3 regions of the Sodalis sp. RH19 genome follow, and region 2 is predicted to be linked to each of the others. Evidence: predicted binding sites of a transcription regulator. Region 2 holds the regulator's gene; each other region holds the start of a gene.

Region 1 (2,202 bases), 2.1 Mb from region 2:
GGGCACCGTCGGGGTCGGGGTACTGTATGCCTTTATCAATTATCTCGGCCGCTTAAATGAGCCGCTGATTGAACTGACCACCCAGCAATCGATGCTGCAGCAGGCCGTGGTGGCGGGCGAGCGCATCTTTGAACTGATGGACGGCGACCGGCAGCAGTACGGCGACGACGACCGGCCCTTGATCAGCGGACGTATTGATATTCGCGACCTCAGCTTTTCCTACCGCAATGCCACGCCGGTATTGCGGCATATTTCCCTGTCGGTGCCATCCCGGCGCTTTATCGCGCTGGTGGGGCATACCGGCAGCGGTAAAAGCACCCTGGCCAATTTAATGATGGGCTATTATCCCATCAGCGAGGGCGCGCTGTTGCTCGACGGCCGGCCCATCGCCAGCCTGTCGCACCGGGTGCTCAGGCAAGGCGTCGCCATCGTCCAGCAGGACCCGGTGGTCATGGCGGACACTGTATTCACCAATATTACCCTGGGGCGTGATATCAGCGAATCCAGGGCCTGGCATGCCCTGGAACAGGTGCAACTGGCGGAACTGGTCAGATCCATGCCGGGCGGCATCCACGCCGGCCTCGGCGAGCAGGGCAATACCCTGTCGGTCGGGCAAAAACAGCTGCTGGCCATGGCCAGGGTTCTGGTCCTCACTCCGCAAATCCTGATCCTCGACGAGGCCACCGCCAATATCGACTCCGGCACCGAGCAGGCGATCCAGCGGGCGTTGGCGGCTATCCGCCACCAGACCACCCTGGTGGTTATCGCGCACCGCTTATCCACCATTGTCGAGGCTGACGAAATTCTGGTGCTCCACCGTGGCGAAGCGGTGGAGCGGGGCTCCCACGAGGCGTTGTTAACGCAGCGGGGCCGCTATTTCCAGATGTATCAACTGCAGCAGGCCGGCAGGGCGCTCGCCGCCGACGTCAGGGTGGCCGGCGCGGGGCACGGCTGACGATGTGCGACGGATGTGCCGCCCGTGGGTAGCCGCGGATAAGCATGCTGGGCGCTTAAGCGCAGCGCGCACCGGGATTGAGCATCCCGGCGCCGATATTCCCCCTTCTGCACCGTAATCTGGCGTAGCGCACTAATACAGTGCGCCTCGCTGGTGTATTTTTGCGCGTCGTCGGAGCCAATGCTGCGCCTGAGGCGGGTTTTGCTGTATCGGCGGGCGTCCAACGGTAAATTTCTATTTCAAAACATTTGTGGCACATGCTTTGCTTTACTCAGGCGTAGCGATCGCGAGTTCAGATCCAAATTCTTGAGGGGGAACATATGAAGCTGGTAACCGTGGTGATTAAACCATTTAAATTAGAAGACGTGCGAGAAGCGCTTTCTGCTGTGGGCATTCAAGGGCTGACGGTCACCGAGGTCAAAGGCTTTGGACGGCAAAAGGGCCATGCAGAGCTGTATCGCGGGGCCGAATACAGCGTTAATTTCCTGCCCAAGGTAAAAATTGATATCGCCATTGCCGACGATCAGCTAGATGAAGTTATCGATGTCATCAGTAAAGCGGCGTATACCGGAAAGATCGGCGACGGCAAGATTTTTGTTGCTGAGCTACAACGGGTCATCCGGATTCGTACCGGAGAGACCGACGAAGCAGCACTTTAACGACACACACGCGCGAATTTTGTGGATAGGGATGAATGAAAATGAAGAAACTTGTCTCATTGACCAGCCTCGGCGCAGTAGCATTGTTGCCGACATGGGCCATGGCCGCAGCGCCTGTTGCTGACAAGGCCGATAACGCTTTTATGATGATAAGCACCGCTTTGGTGCTGTTTATGACTTTACCGGGGATTGCCTTGTTTTACGGCGGCCTGCTGCGCGCCAAAAACGTGCTGTCGATGTTGACCCAGGTTGCGGTCACCTTCGCCATGGTCTGCGTGCTGTGGCTGATTTACGGTTACTCCCTGGCCTTTAGCGAGGGCAATCCGTTTTTCGGCGGGTTCGGTTGGACCATGTTGAAGAATATTGAGCTGACGGCGCTGACCGGTACGTTCTATCAACTGATCCACGTCGCGTTTCAATGTTCGTTTGCCTGTATTACCGTCGGTCTGATTGTTGGCGCCCTGGCGGAACGTATTCGTTTCTCCGCGGTGCTGATTTTTGTGCTGGTATGGCTGACCTTTTCCTACCTGCCGATGGCGCATATGGTTTGGGCAGGCGGTTATCTGGCGGCGCAGGGCGCGCTGGACT
Region 2 (2,202 bases):
GCGAAGAGTTCCGCCTCTGATAAGGTGTCCTGAAGTGAAAGCCCCAAGAGGTTAATTAACGCATTATATGAAGCAAGGTTTGCAACTCAGGTTTAGTCAGCAACTCGCCATGACTCCGCAGTTACAGCAAGCAATACGCCTGCTGCAACTGTCTACGCTTGAACTTCAGCAGGAGATTCAAACCGCGCTGGAAAGCAACCCCTTACTTGAGCAAACCGATGTCCATGAAGAAATAGACTCACACGACGTACCCGACAGCGAATCGCTTGATACCCGCGAGGCGATGGAGCAGAAGGACATGCCGGAAGAACTGCCGCTTGACGCCACCTGGGACGAAATGTACTCGGCGGGCACGCCCTCGGGCACCGGCACCGACTACCGCGACGAAGAACTGCCGATTTACCAGGGCGAAACCATCCAGACCCTGCAGGATTACCTGATGTGGCAGGTGGAGCTGACGCCGTTTTCCGATACCGATATCGCCATTGCCACCTCCATCGTCGACGCGGTGGATGAAACCGGTTACCTGACGGTGCCGCTGGAAGATATCCTCGAGTGCATCGGCGACGACAGCGTCACCATGGACGAAGTGGAAGCGGTATTAAAACGCGTGCAGCGCTTTGATCCGGTGGGCGTGGCGGCGCGGGATCTGCGGGATTGCCTGCTGATCCAGCTATCGCAGCTGTCGAAGGATTTCCCTTACCTGAACGAAGCCAGGCTTATCGTCAGCGACTATCTCGATCTGCTGGCCAGCCATGATTTCCGCAGCCTGCTGCGGTCCACCCGCCTAAAGGAAGACGTGCTGAAATCCGCCATGGCGCTGATCCAATCCCTCGATCCCCGGCCCGGCCAGTCAATCAACACCACCGAATCGCAATATGTCATCCCGGACGTCCTGGTGCGCAAGGTGCATAATCGCTGGACGGTGGAGCTCAATACCGACAGCATTCCCAATCTTAAAATCAACCAGCAATACGCCGCGCTCGGCAATACCACCCGCAATGACTCGGACGGACAATTTATCCGCAGCCATTTGCAGGAAGCGCGCTGGTTAATCAAAAGCCTGGAAAGTCGTAATGACACGCTGTTAAAAGTGACCCGCTGCATCGTGGAGCAGCAACAGGCGTTTTTCGATCAGGGAGAGGAGTATATGCGGCCCATGGTGCTGGCGGATATCGCCCAGGCGGTGGAGATGCACGAATCGACGATATCCCGCGTCACGACGCAAAAATATCTGCACAGCCCGCGCGGCATTTTTGAACTGAAATATTTTTTCTCCAGCCACGTCAATACCGAGGGGGGAGGCGAAGCGTCTTCTACGGCCATTCGTGCGCTGGTGAGAAAATTAATCGCCGCGGAAAACCCGGCGAAGCCGCTAAGCGATAGCAAGCTGACCACCCTGCTTTCCGATCAGGGCATCATGGTGGCGCGGCGAACCGTGGCAAAATACCGAGAGTCTTTGTCCATCCCGCCGTCAAACCAGCGTAAGCAAATGGTTTGACCTCTACAGAGAAGGAAGACACTATGCAGCTGAATATTACCGGACAGCGCGTTGAAATCACCGATGCTTTGCGCGATTTCGTGACGACGAAATTTTCCAAGCTGGAACAATACTTCGACCGGATCAATCAGGTATATATTGTTCTGAAGATCGAAAAAGTCCAGCAGATTGCCGAAGCGACGATCCATGTCAACGGCGGTGAGCTGCACGCGACGTCAGAGGCGGACGATATGTATGCCGCCGTCGATTTGCTGATCGACAAGCTGACGCGCCAGTTGAACAAACATAAAGAGAAACTGAAACAGTACTGAATTCACTGTAGCCATTATCGCTACCTAACCTCACATCGGCTCGTTATCCGTACGATAACGGGCCGATGAGTCTTAAAGGTGAAACAAGCGCCTTAAGTGAAATGAAATGACTAACGATACAGCTTTGCAAATAAACACGGTGTTAAGCCTTGAGTGCACCCGCGGCTCCATCCACTGCCAGAGCAAAAAACGCGCGCTGGAAATTATCAGCGAGCTGGCGGCCAAGCAGCTCAACCTGGCGCCGCAGGTGGTGTTCGAGGCCGTATTGACCCGTGAACGCATGGGCAGTACCGGTATCGGCAACGGTATCGCCATCCCGCATGGCAAGCTGGAAGAAGACACCCTGCGCGCGGTCGGTGTGTTTATCCGCCTGGAGCAGCCTATTGCCTT
Region 3 (2,202 bases), 1.1 Mb from region 2:
CTCGACGATGCGATGGATGGTCTGGGTTTCAGACTGCGCGGCCATGGACAGGCGATCGGTAATGCCGAGGATGGCCAGCGACACCAGGCCCTGGGTGGGTGGCGCCAGGTTAAACAGCTCGCCTTTGCCGTGCGCCAGGCGCAGCGGGGCGCGCCGTCTGGCGCGGTAAGCGGCCAAATCCGCGGCGGTGACCGGCATGCCGATCGCCTTCATTTCCTGGGCCATGCCGGCGGCTACCGGGCCGCGGTAAAAACTGTCCAGTCCCTGCTCCGCCAGGGCGATAAGGGTTTCGGCGAGCCGCGGCTGGGTAAAGCGGCTGCCGGCCAGCGGAATCTCCCGATGGGGAAAAAACACCCGGGCAAAATCCGCCCGGCCCGCCAGTTCGGAGAATTTGGCGCGGGAAGCCTGTTCCTGCGACAGGGAAACCGGCATGCCGTCGGCGGCATAACGGATGGCGTCCGCGAGCAGGCTTGATAGCGGCAGCCGCGGGTAGCCCATTTCCGCCGAGAGCGACAGCGCCTCAGCCCAGCCGGCCACCGTGCCCGCCACCGTCAGCGCCGACATCGCGCCGCGATGGGGGATAAGCGCCTCATCCCGGTAAAAATCGAAGGTCGCCAGCGAACCCGCCGGGCCGCCGGCATCGATGGCGACCGGCTCGCCGCGCGGCGGCACGATAAGCCAGAAACCATCGCCGCCCAGGCCGTTCATATGCGGGTAGACCACCGCGATGGACGCGGCGGCGGCCACCATCGCTTCAATGGCGTTGCCGCCCGCGCGCAGGACGGCCAGCGCGCTTTCACTGGCAAGATGATGCGGCGTTACCGCCATGCCCATCGGCGCCATGGAACTGTTGTTCATCGTGGTCAATATCTCTTGTTAACGGGCGGAGGCTGGCAACAGTTAAGCAAGAGGCGTTCCAACCCGCGCCGCCGGATTCATTTGCCTGCGCCGCGGCAGGATATGCTAGGGTAATATGAAACAAAGGTTGCAGCCGGGAAGGAGATATGAAGCAATTCGATGAGCGCCTGCGCGCCGCTTATGCGCAGCTTTCACCGCAGGAACAGCGGGTCGCCGCGTTTATCCTCGATCATTTCGACGATCTGATCAGTTATAACAGCGCGGAGCTGTCGCGTTTAAGCGGCGTCTCCAAGGCGACCGTCAGCCGGCTGTTCAAACGCCTGGGTTATGATAACTATCGCCAGATGCGCGACGAACTGCGGGTGTTGCGCCAAAGCGGGATGCCGTTAACCGATAGCCGCGACGCGGTCCAGGGCAACACGCTGTTGTCACGGCATTACAAACAGGAAATGGCTAACCTGACCTACTGGGTCAACCGGCTGGACGGCGCGCAGTTTTCCGCGGTGATAACGGCGATGGATAATGCCCGGCGTCTGTGCCTGGTGGGCTTGCGCAACAGCTATCCGGTGGCGATGCACCTGCGCCAGCAACTGCTGCAGGTGCGCGGGCGGGTGAGCCTGCTGCCGCAGCCGGGGCAGACGCTGGCCGAAGAAATAGTGGATCTGACCGCCGAGGATATGGTGGTGGTGGTGGCGTTTCGCCGGCGCACGCCGCAAATCCGGCCGTTATTATTGCAGCTTAAAAATAACGCCGTGCCGGTGCTGCTGATAAGCGAGCCCCAGGCGCAGGCGCTGATTCCGCTGGCGCGCTGGCATATCGCCGCAACGCTTGACAGCGTATCGGCGTTTGATTCCTACTCGTCTGCCATGAGCCTGGCGAACCTTATCAGCAACGCATTGCTGCATCATACCCTGGCCCAGGGACGGGCGCGCATCCACAGTATCGCCGATGGGTATGGCGAACTGGATGAGCTTGAACCCCGGGGTTCATAAAAAAACAGCGCGACATAGCGGTGCGCTTGCACTTTATGGGTGCGTTATTTTCCCGCCGCAGGGCCAAGGCTTTGCCATTCCCGTTAGCATAACCCCGCTTATGGCGGGGCTGGCCTGATGTTTCCCCCCGGTGTTCCCCGGCGTGAATCAATGGTTTCATTTGGCACATTAGTTGCAGATAATTAGCCTGAGAATCATTTGTTTCATTACTTCATCTTGGGAACCCGGTATGCAAATCAGAAAACAGCTTATAGCCCTGGCGGGCGCGGTCCTGTTGTTTACCCAGGCGGGGGCGGCCCTGGCCGATCAGTTACAGCAAATCCAGCAGCGCGGCGTGCTGCGGGTCGCCATT

The links. The regulator sigma-54, encoded in region 2, starts transcription at its own class of promoters, with help from an activator protein. The targets are predictions, from matches to a motif close to GTTGGCACANNTTTCGCTNT.
Region 1: a site for sigma-54 is predicted at 1,205-1,224, ahead of glnK (P-II family nitrogen regulator). Genes of this name have one in related genera too.
Region 3: a site for sigma-54 is predicted at 902-921, ahead of ACL2XF_RS18555 (gamma-glutamyltransferase family protein). Genes of this name have one in related genera too.

What each region holds. Positions count from the first base shown of each region.
Region 1 is NZ_CP178734.1:3,177,911-3,180,112, reverse strand. It holds gene ACL2XF_RS14490 (SmdB family multidrug efflux ABC transporter permease/ATP-binding protein) at 1-955, shown strand, start outside; gene glnK (P-II family nitrogen regulator) at 1,276-1,614, shown strand; gene amtB (ammonium transporter AmtB) at 1,656-2,202, shown strand, end outside.
Region 2 is NZ_CP178734.1:5,246,197-5,248,398, reverse strand. It holds gene lptB (LPS export ABC transporter ATP-binding protein) at 1-20, shown strand, start outside; gene rpoN (RNA polymerase factor sigma-54) at 68-1,501, shown strand; gene hpf (ribosome hibernation promoting factor) at 1,525-1,812, shown strand; gene ptsN (PTS IIA-like nitrogen regulatory protein PtsN) at 1,919-2,202, shown strand, end outside.
Region 3 is NZ_CP178734.1:4,102,893-4,105,094, reverse strand. It holds gene ACL2XF_RS18555 (gamma-glutamyltransferase family protein) at 1-858, opposite strand, end outside; gene ACL2XF_RS18550 (MurR/RpiR family transcriptional regulator) at 1,005-1,850, shown strand; gene ACL2XF_RS18545 (transporter substrate-binding domain-containing protein) at 2,080-2,202, shown strand, end outside.